One region of the Streptomyces sp. NPDC102490 genome, then DNA from elsewhere that is predicted to be linked to it. Evidence: riboswitches for the same ligand, from Rfam matches in the RefSeq annotation. Region 1 holds a riboswitch; the other holds the start of a gene.
What was found. A riboswitch is a leader RNA that binds a small molecule or an ion and turns the genes downstream of it on or off. The one in region 1 is predicted to bind cyclic di-AMP.
Positions count from the first base shown of each region.

Region 2: it holds a riboswitch for cyclic di-AMP, as region 1 does, so the genes downstream of both, ACIRGB_RS03495 (M23 family metallopeptidase) here and ACIRGB_RS14745 (transglycosylase family protein) in region 1, are expected to answer to the same signal.

Region 1 covers NZ_JBIWJU010000006.1:81,510-88,998, reverse strand. The annotation lists gene ACIRGB_RS14755 (cytochrome P450) at 1-564, shown strand, start outside; gene ACIRGB_RS14750 (transglycosylase family protein) at 709-1,737, shown strand; cyclic di-AMP (ydaO/yuaA leader) riboswitch at 1,921-2,087, shown strand; gene ACIRGB_RS14745 (transglycosylase family protein) at 2,091-2,828, shown strand; gene eno (phosphopyruvate hydratase) at 3,115-4,395, shown strand; gene divIC (cell division protein DivIC) at 4,491-4,973, shown strand; gene ACIRGB_RS14730 (DUF501 domain-containing protein) at 5,041-5,583, shown strand; gene ACIRGB_RS14725 (exopolyphosphatase) at 5,580-6,521, shown strand; gene ACIRGB_RS14720 (NAD(P)/FAD-dependent oxidoreductase) at 6,952-7,489, shown strand, end outside.
Region 2 covers NZ_JBIWJU010000002.1:18,740-26,228, forward strand. The annotation lists gene ACIRGB_RS03475 (Dabb family protein) at 1-130, opposite strand, end outside; gene trmB (tRNA (guanosine(46)-N7)-methyltransferase TrmB) at 256-1,092, shown strand; gene ACIRGB_RS03485 (PrsW family intramembrane metalloprotease) at 1,103-2,509, shown strand; gene ACIRGB_RS03490 (aldo/keto reductase) at 2,546-3,490, opposite strand; gene ACIRGB_RS03495 (M23 family metallopeptidase) at 3,626-4,669, opposite strand; cyclic di-AMP (ydaO/yuaA leader) riboswitch at 4,681-4,837, opposite strand; gene ACIRGB_RS03500 (PP2C family protein-serine/threonine phosphatase) at 5,062-6,288, opposite strand; tRNA gene ACIRGB_RS03505 (tRNA-Met) at 6,474-6,547, opposite strand; gene ACIRGB_RS03510 (dihydrofolate reductase family protein) at 6,615-7,489, opposite strand, start outside.

The DNA of each region.
Region 1 (7,489 bases):
CTGCTCTTCGCGGGGTTCGAGACCACCGTCAACCTCATCGGCAACGGCACCTACGCCCTGCTCACCCACCCCGAGCAGCGGGCGCGGCTCCAGACCTCCCTCGCCGCCGGGGAGCGCGGCCTGCTGGAGACCGGCGTCGAGGAACTGCTGCGCTACGACGGCCCGGTGGAGCTGGCCACCTGGCGCTTCGCCACCCGGCCGCTGACCATCGGCGGCCAGGACGTCGCGGCCGGCGACCCCGTCCTCGTCGTCCTCGCCGCCGCCGACCGGGACCCGGAGCGGTTCTCCGACCCGGACACCCTCGACCTCGCCCGCCGCGACAGCCAGCACCTCGGGTACGGCCACGGCATCCACTACTGCCTCGGCGCCCCGCTCGCCCGGCTGGAGGGGCAGACGGCGCTGGCCACGCTCCTCACCCGGCTGCCGGACCTCCGCCTCGCCGCGGACCCGGCCGAACTGCGCTGGCGCGGCGGCCTCATCATGCGAGGTCTGCGCACCTTGCCGGTGGCGTTCACGCCGTTCGCGTCATCGGCCGGCAACGGTCCGTCGACGACGCAAAAGTGACACGCGCTCAACTCTGTGATCTTCACGTGATCTGCGCGGCATGAACTTGTGACAACCGATGATCTCCCTATACGTTCACGGATCAACGTGGTGTCGAGCGTCATCCGCCACGTGACCCCCCGTCGTCTCGTGAAAGGTCGTCGCATGCTCTCCGGGAACGGTCGTCACCGCCGCCCCCGCCAGGCACCCGCCCTGGTCGTCGCCGCCGGAGTGACCGGCTCCGCCATCGCGATCCCGCTGCTCGGCGCCACCGGCGCCCACGCGGCCGACTCGGCGGCCTGGGACCAGGTGGCCGAGTGCGAGACCGGCGGCGCCTGGAGCCAGAACAGCGGCAACGGCTACTACGGCGGCCTGCAACTGTCCCAGGACGCCTGGGAGCAGTACGGCGGCCTGGACTACGCCCCCAGTGCCGACCGGGCCAGTCGCTCCCAGCAGATAAGAATCGCCGAGAAGATACACGCGGCCCAGGGCATCGCCGCCTGGCCGACCTGCGGTCTGCTCGCCGGCCTGGGCAACGACTCCGGGGTCACGGGCGGCGGCTCGGACGCGGCCGGTGACGGGGCGTCGGAGGGTTCGGACACCTCGGGGGAGGCGGACACCACCAAGTCGTCCGGCTCGCCCACGACCACCGGATCGCCCGAGTCGTCCCCGTCGTCCGAGTCATCCGGCTCGACCGAAACGTCCGGCTCGACCGGGACGGCGGAGTCGACGCCCGAGGCGTCCTCTTCGTCCCCTTCGCCCTCTTCTTCGTCCTCGTCTGACACGTCGTCCGACGGTTCCGGCGGCGCGTCCGGTCACGCCGACCCCTCCACCAAGTCGGACACTTCCCCCGAATCCGACTCCTCCGCCCGTGCCGAACCGCGGGAGACCGAAGGCTCGTCCGGCGACGGGCGGCACCGCGGCGACAGCGCGGACGAGGGCGCCGCGAAGGAGGGCCGCACGGACACGGCGACGGGGCGGCACGCCTCGCGCGACGGTGGCGCGCGGGACGCCGGAGGCGACCGTTACGTCGTCCGCACCGGCGACAGTCTGTGGGCCATCGCCGACTCCCTTGACGTCGACGGCGGATGGCATGCGCTCTACGCCGGCAACGAGGCGGTCGTCGGTGCCGACCCCGACCACATCCTGCCCGGTCAGACGCTCACGGTCACGGGCGAATCGGGCGAAAAGTAGGGGGAGTTCACGTCACGGTTAGAGACTGTATGTCCCTTTTGGATCTCGTGAGAGATAGGTCTCAGAAGCCGTGATCGTCTTTGAAAAACCGCGGAGTGCGTGTCTACGGTCATGACCGCTCGCCACCGCGGGCCCCGACAGTCGCAACGCCGAATCCTGCCAGCGGCCGTACGGGAACAGTCGTCGCGTCAAGCGCCGAAGGCAGGAGCGGGGGACCCAAGGTAAGCGCCACACCGGGCAGTTGAGCCGGAGCGGCTAGGGGTGGAGCCGAGTTCCGCGAGGAACCCGGCCGGGCAACTCAACCGGCCCGAACCCGACAGCTCACCTCGCAGGCGTCGGTGAGGGGATCAACCATGCTGTTTTCCGGCAAGGGCAAGCACCGTCGTCCGTCCAAGGCCACCCGTGTCATCGCCGTCGCCGGCGTCACCGGTGCCGCCGTCGCCGCCCCGCTGATGGCGGCCGGCAACGCCTCCGCCGCCACCACGTCCGAGTGGGACGCCGTCGCCCAGTGCGAGTCCGGCGGCAACTGGTCCATCAACACCGGCAACGGTTACTACGGCGGTCTGCAGTTCTCCGCCTCCACCTGGGCCGCCTACGGCGGTACGCAGTACGCCTCCACCGCCGACCAGGCGAGCAAGTCCCAGCAGATCCAGATCGCCGAGAAGGTGCTCGCGGGCCAGGGCAAGGGTGCCTGGCCGGTCTGCGGCACCGGCCTGTCGGGCGCCGCGAACACCGGTGGCGGCTCGCAGGACAGCGGTTCCGGCAGCTCCCAGAGCTCGCAGAGCTCCCAGAGCCAGAGCAGCGGCTCCACCGCCGAGCGCTCCACCGAGCAGAAGGCCTCCCGCTCCTCCGAGCGTCCGGCCGCGGAGCAGAAGACCGACAAGGCCGAGAAGAAGACCGTCACCACCCCGACCGGCAAGAAGGTCAAGAAGGGCGACGGCGAGTACAAGGTCGTCAAGGGTGACACCCTCAGCTCGATCGCCGCGGAGCACGACGTCAAGGGCGGCTGGGCCAAGCTGTTCAAGCTGAACGACGACATCGTCGACCAGGCCGACCTGATCTACCCGGGCCAGCAGCTGCACCTCAAGTAAGCGGCGGCGGCTCCCGCGACTTCCCGCCCCGGTGCGTGTTCCCCCCGTACGCACCGGGGCGGGTTTTTCGCGTCGCGCCCCCGCCGGGGCCCGCCCCCGGTTCCGTCCCGGTTTCCGGAAACGTCTTTGTTCCGTTCGGAAACAATTTACTCTCGGTTCTGTCCAGCGGGTGGGCGATCGGCTGGCCGATCGCCCGGAGCCGGTTAGGCTCGGTCCCGCAGAGCCGCCGCGGTCCTGCGGGACCCGCGCGTCACACCGAAGCGTCACATTGAAGAAGGAGATGCTCGTGCCGTCCATCGACGTCGTCGTAGCCCGGGAAATCCTGGACTCCCGAGGCAACCCCACGGTCGAGGTCGAGGTCGGCCTCGACGACGGCAGCACGGGTCGTGCCGCCGTTCCCTCCGGCGCCTCCACCGGTGCCTTCGAGGCCATCGAACTCCGTGACGGCGACCAGAGCCGTTACCTCGGCAAGGGCGTCGAGAAGGCCGTGCTGGCCGTCATCGAGCAGATCGGCCCGGAGCTGGTCGGCTACGACGCCACCGAGCAGCGCCTGATCGACCAGGCCATGTTCGACCTGGACGCCACCGACAACAAGGGCTCGCTCGGCGCCAACGCCATCCTCGGCGTCTCCCTCGCCGTCGCCCACGCCGCCTCCGAGGCCAGCGACCTGCCGCTCTTCCGCTACCTGGGCGGTCCGAACGCGCACCTGCTGCCGGTGCCGATGATGAACATCCTGAACGGCGGCTCGCACGCCGACTCCAACGTGGACATCCAGGAGTTCATGATCGCCCCGATCGGCGCGGAGTCCTTCTCCGAGGCGCTGCGCTGGGGCGCCGAGGTCTACCACACGCTCAAGAAGGTCCTGAAGAACAAGGGCCTGGCCACCGGCCTGGGCGACGAGGGCGGCTTCGCCCCGAACCTCGGCTCCAACCGCGAGGCCCTCGACCTCATCCTGGAGGCGATCAAGGAGGCCGGCTACACCCCCGGCGAGCAGATCGCCCTCGCGCTCGACGTCGCCGCGTCCGAGTTCTACAAGGACGGCTCCTACTCCTTCGAGGGCAAGACCCGCACGGCCGCCGAGATGACCGAGTACTACGCCGAACTGGTGGACGCGTACCCGCTGGTCTCCATCGAGGACCCGCTGTTCGAGGACGACTGGGACGGCTGGAAGACCATCACCGCCCAGCTCGGCGACAAGGTCCAGCTGGTCGGCGACGACCTGTTCGTCACCAACCCGGAGCGCCTGGCCCGCGGCATCGAGGAGAACTCGGCCAACGCCCTGCTGGTCAAGGTCAACCAGATCGGTTCGCTGACCGAGACCCTGGACGCCGTGGAGCTGGCCCAGCGCAACGGCTTCAAGTGCATGATGTCCCACCGCTCCGGCGAGACCGAGGACGTCACCATCGCCGACCTGGCCGTCGCCACCAACTGCGGCCAGATCAAGACCGGCGCCCCGGCCCGCTCCGAGCGGGTGGCCAAGTACAACCAGCTGCTGCGCATCGAGGAGATCCTCGACGACGCCGCGGTGTACGCCGGCCGCAGCGCGTTCCCCCGCTTCAAGGGCTGACAGCCCGTAGAAGGACAGCGTCGTACGTACGTCCCCGTATCCGGTCCCGTACCGTGTGCGGGGACGTACGCGCGTGCACGGGAGGCGGAGACCAGATGGCCGTGAAGGACCGGGACCGTTTCTCCACCGCGACCAGGATCCGGATCATCGGGGAGCAGACCGCGGCCCGGGTCTACCGCTCGCAGACCAGGCGCCAGGCCCGGCGCTCCCGGCTGACCGGCCGGGCCGCGCTGCTCGCGATGGTGCTCTGCTCGCTCGTCGTGGCGCTCGCCTACCCGATACGGCAGTACGTCGCCCAGCGCGCCGAGATCGCCGATCTCCAGCGGGAGCAGCGGGAGACCCGGCAGCGGGTCGAGGACCTGCGCGACCTCAAGGCACGCTGGCAGGACGACGCCTACGCCGAGCAGCAGGTCCGGCTGCGGCTGCACTACGTGATGCCGGGGGAGACGGGGTTCGTCGTCGTCGACCCGGAGGCGGCCGAGCAGTCCCGTGCCGAGGCCGGCGCCGCCGACCGCCCCTGGTACCGGAACGTGTGGGACGGGGTCGACAAGGCCGACGCCGCCGCCCGCCGGCAGTGAACCCACCACGCCGACCCCGCCGGCCGCTCCGGCACTGACTCAACAGGAAGACCAGCAGAAGACAGTCATGCAGACTCCCCCGCCGACCACCCCGCGCACCGAGCCGACCGACGCGGACGTGGCGGCCTTCAAGCAGCAGCTCGGACGCCCCCCGCGCGGCCTGCGCGCCATCGCGCACCGCTGCCCGTGCGGTCAGCCGGACGTCGTGGAGACGGCGCCGCGGCTGCCCGACGGCACGCCCTTCCCCACGCTGTACTACCTGACGTGCCCGAAGGCGGCCTCCGCCATCGGCACGCTGGAGGCGAACGGCGTGATGAAGGAGATGACCGAGCGCCTGGGCGCCGACCCGGAGCTGGCCGCCGCCTACCGCGCCGCGCACGAGGACTACGTCCGGCGCCGCGACGAGATCGAGGAGCTGACCGGCTTCCCGAGCGCGGGCGGCATGCCGGACCGGGTGAAGTGCCTGCACGTGCTGGTCGCCCACTCGCTGGCCGCCGGTCCCGGCGTCAACCCGCTGGGCGACGAGGCGATCGCGATGCTGCCCGAGTGGTGGCGCAAGGGACCCTGCGTGACCCTCGCCGGCCAGACGTGTCAGGAGGACGCCCAGTGACCCGGGTCGCCGCCGTCGACTGCGGTACGAACTCCATCCGGCTCCTGGTGGCCGACGCGGACCCCGAGACGGGCGAGCTGACCGACCTGGACCGCCGTATGACCATCGTGCGGCTCGGCCAGGACGTCGACCGCACCGGGCGGCTGGCGCCCGAGGCGCTGGAGCGGACCTTCGCCGCCTGCCGGGAGTACGCCGAGGTCGTCGAGGCGCACGGCGTCGAGCGGCTGCGCTTCGTCGCGACCTCCGCCTCCCGCGACGCGGAGAACCGGGACGACTTCGTGCGCGGGGTGCTCGACATCCTGGGCGTCGAGCCGGAGGTCATCTCGGGCGGCCAGGAGGCCGAGTTCTCCTTCACCGGGGCGACCAGGGAGCTGACCGGACGCGCGGACCTCGACCGGCCCTACCTGGTCGTGGACATCGGCGGCGGCTCGACCGAGTTCGTGGTCGGCGACGACCACGTGCGCGCCGCCCGCTCCGTGGACGTCGGCTGCGTCCGGATGACCGAGCGGCACCTGGTGCGCGACGGCGCGGTGACCGACCCGCCGACCGAGGACCAGATCGCGGCCATACGGGCCGACGTCGAGGCGGCCCTGGACCTCGCCGAGCGGTCCGTTCCGCTGCGCGAGGCGCGCACCCTGGTCGGTCTGGCCGGCTCCGTGACGACGGTGTCCGCGATCGCGCAGGAGCTGCCGGAGTACGACTCGGCCGCCATCCACCACTCCCGCGTCTCCCGCGACCGGGTCCGGGAGATCACCGACTGGCTGCTGCGCTCCACCCACGCCGAACGCGCGGCGGTCCCCTCCATGCATCCGGGCCGGGTCGACGTGATCGCGGCCGGGTCCCTGGTCCTGCTGGCGATCATGGAGCGGACGGGCGCGGAGGAGGTCGTCGTGAGCGAGCACGACATCCTCGACGGCATCGCGTGGTCGATCGCGTAGGGCGTGCGCGGGGGTCGGCGCGGTAGCTGTCTGAGCAGCTCGGACGACGATTGAGCGGGTCCCGGGGGTCTCCCGGGGCCCCTCGGTGACGCGCCGTCGGGAAAGTTCGTGAAGTTCTTCACAAGGAATTGGGCCCCGTCGGACGACGAAAGCGCGCGCGTTGACCCTTTTGGGGTTTCAACTGCCCTTTGAACGTGTTCAGGTCGGTGCCGCGAAGGGGTCGTGCGGCGTCCTCGCGGAAGCGTGGTCCACCGTCCTGGAGGCGCGGAGGCGCAGCTCACGCGGCATTGACAACGGGGCGCCATACACGCTGGTTCCGTCGTCCGCCATGATCTCCGTCACGTGGGTGGCGGATGGTAGCACAGCCTCCACCGAACCTTGTGAAGGGGCGCACGATCCACCCCCCTCAGTCGGGTGGATACTCGATGGCATGAGCACCACGGAGCGTCCCAGGATCCTCGTAGTAGGCGGTGGGTACGTAGGCCTGTACGCAGCTCGACGCATCCAGAAGAAGATGCGTTACGGCGAGGCGACCGTCACCGTCGTCGACCCGCGGTCGTACATGACCTACCAGCCCTTCCTCCCCGAAGCCGCCGCCGGCAGCATCTCCCCGCGGCACGTCGTCGTCCCCCTGCGGCGCGTGCTTCCGAAGGCGGAGGTCCTCACCGGCCGGGTCACCACCATCGACCAGGACCGCAAGGTCGCCACGATCGCCCCCCTGGTGGGCGAGGCGTACGAGCTGCCGTTCGACTACCTGGTCGTCGCCATGGGCGCGGTCTCCCGCACCTTCCCGATCCCCGGCCTCGCCGAGCAGGGCATCGGCATGAAGGGCATCGAGGAGTCCATCGGCCTGCGCAACCACGTCCTGGAGCAGCTCGACAAGGCCGACTCCACCACCGACGAGGAGATCCGCCGCAAGGCGCTCACCTTCGTCTTCGTCGGCGGCGGCTTCGCCGGCGCGGAGACCA
Region 2 (7,489 bases), on a different contig from region 1:
CCCGCCCGACCGCCCAGTACGCGACGGCGTCGATCTCACGGCCCATCCTGCGGAGCATCTCCAGCGCCTCCGCGACCTTGTCCTGCGGTGCGTCGGGGCGCATGGCGAGGCGGATCTGGTGGTGAATCACGGCGTCTCTCCTCCACGGTGCGGCATACAGTGCGACATACGGCTTTGCTCTATCGCTTGCGTTAGAGACTCTAACTAGTTCGATAGGCCATCGCAACCGCGTGCGCGGACTAAAATCGACGCATTGTGTCTGACTTCCACCGCGCCCCCGAGGCCGACGCCGCTCCCCCGCCCTCGGCCGGGGCCTCCCCGCGCCCCGTCCGCGCCAAGGGCGAGCCCCGTTTCCCCGACGGCCCGAAGGCCGATCCCGCCGGGTCGCACTTCGAGCGGCGGATCCGGAGTTTCCAGCCCCGGCGGAGCCGGGTGACCACCGGGCAGGCGGACGCGTTGCAGCGGCTGTGGCCCGTATGGGGACTGGACATCGACGGCCGGCGGGTCATCGACCTCGCCGAACTCTTCGGCAACGACCGCCCCGTGGTCCTGGAGATCGGCTTCGGCATGGGCGAGGCCACCGCGCAGATGGCCGCCGCCGACCCGGACACCAACCTCCTCGCCGTCGACGTCCACACCCCCGGCCAGGGAAACCTGCTCGCTCTCGCGGAGCGGAAGGCGCTGTCCAACATCCGGGTGGGCAACGGCGACGCGATCATCCTGCTGCGCGAGATGCTCACCCCCGGCTCCCTCGCCGGGCTGCGCGTCTACTTCCCCGACCCGTGGCCCAAGAAGCGGCACCACAAGCGGCGGCTGATCCAGCCGGAGTTCCTGTCCCTGGCCGCCACCCGGCTCGCCCCGGGGGCCGTCGTGCACTGCGCCACCGACTGGGAGCCGTACGCCGAGCAGATGCTCGAGGTGCTCACCGCGCACCCGGACTTCGAGAACACCGTGCCCGGCGGCGGATTCGCGCCCCGTCCCGAACACCGGCCGCTGACCCGTTTCGAGGGCCAGGGACTGGACAAGGGACATGTGGTGAACGACCTGCTCTTCCGTCGCGTACAGCACAAGGAGCTGCCCCCCACCGGTTAGGGTCCATGCCGTGGCCACCTGTCCCCCGTACCCGACCCGTGCGCACCGGCATACGCACTGGTGGCAGCGCCCCTGGGTCCGTTACGGCGCGCTGATCACCCTGCTCGCGCTGTCCGGGCTGGTGATCCTGGCCCTGGTGCGTGAACAGACCGGCACGCAGGGCTTCCTGGTGGGGCTGGGCCTGGCGGTACTGCCCGTGCCGCTGCTCATAGCCGCGTTCCGCTGGCTGGACCGGGTGGACCCCGGCCCCTGGCGGAACCTGCTCTTCTGCTTCGCCTGGGGGGCCTGCGCGGCGGCGCTGATAGCGATCGTCGCCAACAGCTTCGCGACCCGCTGGATAGCGACCGCCACCGCCGACCCGGCCGGCGCGGACACCCTGGGCGCCACGGTGATAGCGCCGGTCGTCGAGGAGTCCGCCAAGGCCGCCGCCGTCCTCCTGGTCTTCCTCTTCCGCAGACGGGACTTCACCGGCATCGTCGACGGCGTGGTCGTCGCCGGGGTCACCGCCACCGGCTTCGCCTTCACCGAGAACATCCTGTACCTGGGCACCGCCTTCGGCACCGACCAGCTCACCGGCGACAGCGGCATCGCCTCCGTCACCGCGGCGACCTTCTTCGTGCGGGTCGTGATGTCGCCGTTCGCGCACCCGCTGTTCACCGTGCTCACCGGCATCGGCTTCGGCATCGCCGCGCTCTCGGCTGGCCGGCACCGCGTGCGCCGGTCGCTGCTCCCGTCGGCCGGGCTGCTGCTCGCGATGGGCGTGCACGCCCTGTGGAACGGCTCGGCCGCGTTCGGCCAGTACGGCTTCTTCGCCGTGTACGCGGCGTTCATGGTGCCGTCCTTCGGCCTGCTGACCTGGCTGGTGATCTGGTCCAGGCAGCGCGAACTGGGCACCGTACGGGCCGAGCTGCCCGCGTACGTCGTCGCCGGGTGGCTCACGCCCGCGGAGCCGTACGCGCTCGGCTCAATGCGGGCCCGCCGCATCGCCCGGCAGTACGCCCGCCGGCACGCCGGGAAGGAAGGGGCGCGGGCGGTGGCGCGGTACGAGGCCTGCGCGACCTCGGTGGCGTTCCTCAGGCAGCGCGGGCGCCGGGGCCGGGCGGGCGCCGACTTCACCGTGCGGGAGCGGGCGCTGCTGGAGGCCCTGTGGCACCTGCGGGACGTGGCCCGCCCGGCGCTGGACCACGCCGCCCGGGCCACAGCACCGCCGCCGCCCGTGCCGCGGCCGATGCCGCCGTGGGCGTACCCGTACGGCGGGGCGCACCCCGGGTACGCCCCCCGCAGCGCGCCCGCTCCGTACGCCCCGCACCTCCCGTACACCCCGTACGCCCCCTACGGACCGCAGGCGCCTCTCGGCCCGTACGCGCCGCCCCACCCGGGCGCCCCGTACCCGCCGCCCGGCCCGCACCGGCCGTAGGTTCGCGCCGTCCGTCCGCTCAGGCGGACGCCCGCGTCAGGCGGACGCCCGTGTCAGCCGCCCGACCTCGTCCGCCGTCAGGCTCAGCTCGGCCACGCCCAGCAGCGCCGGCAGCTGCTCCACCGTGCGCGCGGACGCGATCGGCGCCGCCACCGTCGGCTGGGCGGCCAGCCAGGCGAGGGCGACGGTGGCGACCGGAGCGTCGTGGGCCTCGGCGATCTCGTCCAGGGCGGCCAGCACCCGGCGGCCGCGCTCGCTCTCCAGGTGCTTGGCCGCACCGCCCGCCCGCGGGCTGTCCACCGCGGTCCCCGGCCGGTACTTGCCGGTGAGGAAGCCGGCCGCGAGGGCGTAGTACGGCACGGCGGCGAGACCGGCCTGCTCGGCGAGGTCGCGCAGCTCGCCCTCGTAGGTGTCGCGGGAGACCAGGTTGTAGTGCGGCTGGAGGGCGACGTACCGGGCGAGGCCCTCGCGGTCGGAGAACTCCAGGGACGCGGCGAGCCGCTCGGCGGAGATGTTGGAGGCGGCGATGTGCCGCACCTTGCCGGCCTTCACCAGCTCGTCGAGGGCGCCGATGATCTCCTCGACCGGCACCTCGGGCTTGTCGTAGTGGGTGTAGTAGAGGTCGATGTGGTCGGTGCCCAGGCGGCGCAGCGAGGCGTCGGCCGCGGCCTTGATGTTCGCGGCGGACAGTCCCGGGTACTCGGGGTGCTGGCTGACCTTGGTGGCGAGGACGACGTCGTCACGATTGCCGCGGGCCGCGAACCACCGGCCCAGGACGGTCTCGGACTCGCCGCCGCTGTTGCCGTCGGCCCAGGCGGAGTAGGCGTCGGCGGTGTCGATGAAGTTGCCGCCCGCCGCCGTGTAGGCGTCGAGGACGGCGAAGGAGGCGTCCTGGTCGGCGGTCCAGCCGAAGACGTTGCCGCCGAGGGCGAGCGGGAAGACCTCGAGGCCGGAGGAGCCGAGTGTGCGCAGAGAAGTCATGTAGGGCGTCAACGACCGCACCGGAGCAGGTCATTCCGGCCAAGGCGCAAAAATCCGGCAAACCGGCGGCCCTGACGCCGGGGGGTTGCCGTCAGGACCGCCGGGTTCAGCGGGGTGGTCGGGGAGCGGGGTGGATCAGGGCGTGAGGCCCTTGCTCTGCAGCCAGGCCATCGGGTCGATGCCCGAGCCGCCTGCGGTGTGGACCTCCAGGTGGAGGTGGGCGCCGGTGACGTTGCCGGTGGCGCCGACGCGGCCGATGACGTCACCGGTGGTGACCTTCTGGCCGACGCTGACGCTGATGGACGACTGGTGCGCGTACCAGAGTTCGGTGCCGTCGTCGAGGGTGAGCACGGTCTTGTAGCCGTACGAGCCGTCCCAGCCGGCCGACGTGATCGTGCCGCTGTGCACCGCCTTGAGCAGGGTGCCCGTGGGGGCGGCGAAGTCGAGGCCGGTGTGGTGGCCGGAGGACCACAGGGAACCGGCCTGGTTGAACGTGGAGGAGATGGTGTACGAGGAGGTCGGCAGCGTGTACTGCTTGGCCAGCTTCGCGAGCCGCTCGGCCTCGGCCTTCTTCGCGGCCTCCTCCTCCGCCTTCTTCTTGGCGGCGGCGGCCTTCTCCCGGGCTTCCTTCTCCGCCTTGGCGGCGGCTTCCGCGGCCTTCTTCTCGGCGGCGGCCCGGGCCTCGGCGGCGGCCTTGGTCTCGACCTGCGCCTGCTGCTGCTCGGCCTGCGCCATGATCCGGGCCCGCAGCGACTCACCGGCGTCGGTGGTGCCGGTGCCCTCCGCGGTGTCGGCGGCGACGGCCTGGGTGATGCCGCTGAGCGGGGTGGCGGAACCCTCGGGCTCCGGCGTCCCGTCGTCGCCGGGCAGGAGTGAGCCGACGTTCGGCAGGTCCGGCATGGAGATGGACACCGGCGGCTTGCCGGTCTGCGCGCTGGCCATGCCGCCCGCGCCGACGGCGGCTATGACCCCGACGCCGAGGACGGTGGAGCTGCGGGCGAGCCCGCCGCGCTGCTTGGCGACGCGGTGCCGGCCGCGTACGGGGCGGATGGATTCCGCGGTGGGATTCCACTCCTCCCAGGGACCCTCTTCGGCACGGGGGGCGTCGTAGCCGAAGGTGTCGGTGCCGTGCCCGGCGGGCACGAACGGGGCCTCGGGGGCAGGCCGGTTGGACGCCACGTGGGCGTACTCCTTTCCTTCCTTTCGCCTACCGGGTTAGCTGACGGGTTCGGAGCAGGAAGGTCTCCTACGGGTGTGCGCCGACCGTGCGGACACGGCGGCAGACGCCCGATTCACCCCAATGTGGTGGTTCCCCGGTTCCCTTGCGGGATTCGGCGCGTGCGCACGGAGCCGCCTTCTGTGACGGCTGGGACGACCGCGCTGCGTTATCGAACGTTAATAGACGCGGGGCTCTGATTCCAAGCCGTTCCTCTTGATCGTTAACGGAAACGACTGGGACGTACGCCTCACGATCGGTGAAAACCGGGCGAGTTGACCCCGTCTCAGTATTCCCCTTCACGCCAGGTTTTTCTGACGGTATGTCAGTCGTTATGCGGAGGGGTGTCGGGCCGTCACGGCTCGTGACAACGATCATGTTCGCCGCGCCGGGGCCGCCGTACGGCGAGCAGCGCCATGTCGTCCGCCATGCCGCCCCCGGAGTGCCGGCGCACGTCCTCGGCGAGGGTGTCGAGCAGGGTCGCCGGATGCCGGAAGACCCGGCCGGTCAGCCGCACCTGCGGATCGTAGAACTCGCCCTTCGCGTCCCGGGCTTCGGTCAGTCCGTCGGTGTAGAGCAGCAGCGTGGCCCCGCCGGGGAAGGGGATCTCCTCCGCCCGGTCGGGCCACACGCCCAGCTCGCCCATGCCGAGCGGCAGCGCCGACTCGCGGGCGGGCAGCGGGCCGAGGGTGCCGTCGGCGTAGAGCAGCAGGGGCGGCGGATGGCCGCGGTTGACGATGCGGACCGTCCCGTCGCCGTGCGGGAGTTCGGCCAGTACGGCGGTGGTGAAGCCCTCGAAGGCGTCCAGTCCGTCGCGCCGGGTGCCCTCGCGCGCCAGCGCCCGCTCCAGCCGCTGCGCCACCGCCTCCAGCGTCGCCTCCTGCTCGGCGGCCTCCCGGAAGGCACCGATCACGACGGCGACGGCGGCCACCGCGCCCATGCCCTTGCCGCGCACGTCCCCGACGATGAGCCGGACGCCGCGGGCGCTGTCCTGCACCGCGTACAGGTCGCCGCCGATGAAGGCGTCCGCCTGCGCGGCCTCGTAGCAGACGGCGATCTCGAAGCCCGCGATCCGCTCGGCGGGCTGGGGCAGTACGGCGCGCTGGGCGGCCTCGGCGATCTCGCGGACGGAGACGAGGCGCTCGCTGCTGCGCCGGACCATGCCGTTCACGAGGACGGCGAGCACGGCGACGGTCGCGATGGTGATCAGCTCGGTGAGGGAGTCGACGTAGTGGATGACGCCCTTGCCGAGTTGCAGCCCGATGACCGCGGCGACCACGGCGACGCCGGTGAGCGCCGTGCCGCGCCGTGAGTAGAGCGGGGCGGCGATCAGGGGCGCGGCCGTGTAGAGGGGCCCGGCGGTGAAATACCTCGGGGTGAAGACGTCGTACAGGATGGCGACGACGATCAGCAGCACGGGGAGCGCGTGCACGAAGGCGCGCCCGTACCGGGTCCGCCGGTGCGGTGGTGGTGCCGGGGCCGAGAGGGGCTGCGGCTCGTCGCCGAGGCCGAGACCCGGGTCGGGCACGGGGTCGCCGGGGAGTCGGCCGCCGGCTCGGGCGTACGCTCCCTCGTCGTCCACGTCACCTGGCCGCACCACTCGTCTCCCGCCGCCCCGCACGTCCGCGCCGCTTGCCGTCCCGGACTCCAGGTTTCCGGGAGCGGGGGCGGGCGGCGAGCGGTGAGGGGCCGACCGGATGACACGCGACGCGTGCCGAAACGCACCGAGGGCCGGAACCCTTTCGGATTCCGGCCCTCGGCCTTCAGTAGCGGGGACAGGATTTGAACCTGCGACCTCTGGGTTATGAGCCCAGCGAGCTACCGAGCTGCTCCACCCCGCGTCGTTGTGTTCACCACTGTACGTCATCCCGGGGGCGGAATGCACATCGGTGTCTCCCGCCCGGCTCCCTACCCCTCCAGATGGCGGTTCGGCGCCTTCGCCCGCTGCGCGTACTCGGGCAGTACGACGACGGCGGCACCCCCCGCGGCGAGCATCCCGCTCCCGTCCGCCCCCGCCACGAAGGTGTCCGGCTCCCGCCAGGCCGTGACCACCCGGCGCACCCCGGCGTCGAGGATCAGCCGGGCGCAGGGGGCGGGCCGGGAGGCGCGGCGGGCGCAGGGCTCCAGGCTGCTGTACACGGTGGCGCCCGCGAGCCGCCGGTCGGCGGGACCGACCTTGGCGAGCGCGGCCTCCTCGGCGTGCACGACCGGGTCACCGCCCTCCCGGGAGTACCCCCGCGCCAGCTCGCTCCCGTCGGCGGCGACCACGACCGCCCCCACGCTGAAGGCGGTGTCCGACGGCGGGCACAGCTCGGCCAGCTCACAGGCGAGCGCCAGCCAGTGCCGGTCGGCGGCGGCGACCCGGTCGCCGGTGCCGGGGGCGGTGGGCCGGTACCGCATCAGGACGACGTCCTCGATCCGCCGCGTCTCGACCAGCGCGAGCCGCCCGCCCTGGTAGGCGCCGGGTCCGAACAGCCGGGGCGCGGCCGGGTCCCCGACCAGGAGGGGCGCGAGGACGAGGTGCAGTTCGTCGGCGAGCTCCTGCTGGAGCAGCTGGGTGTGCACGGTCCCGCCCCCTTCGACCATGAGCCGCCGCACCCCGCGCCGGTCGTGCAGGTACTCCAGCGCCGCACGCCAGTCGAGCACCGGCCCCAGGGACACGACCTCGGCACCGATGCCGAGCGCGCGGGCCCGCCGGGCACCGTCGTCCGTGGTCAGCAGCACCTTCTCCCCGCCCGTGTGCCAGAACCGCGCCGCCGGGTCCAGTTCGCCGCCGCCGCTGA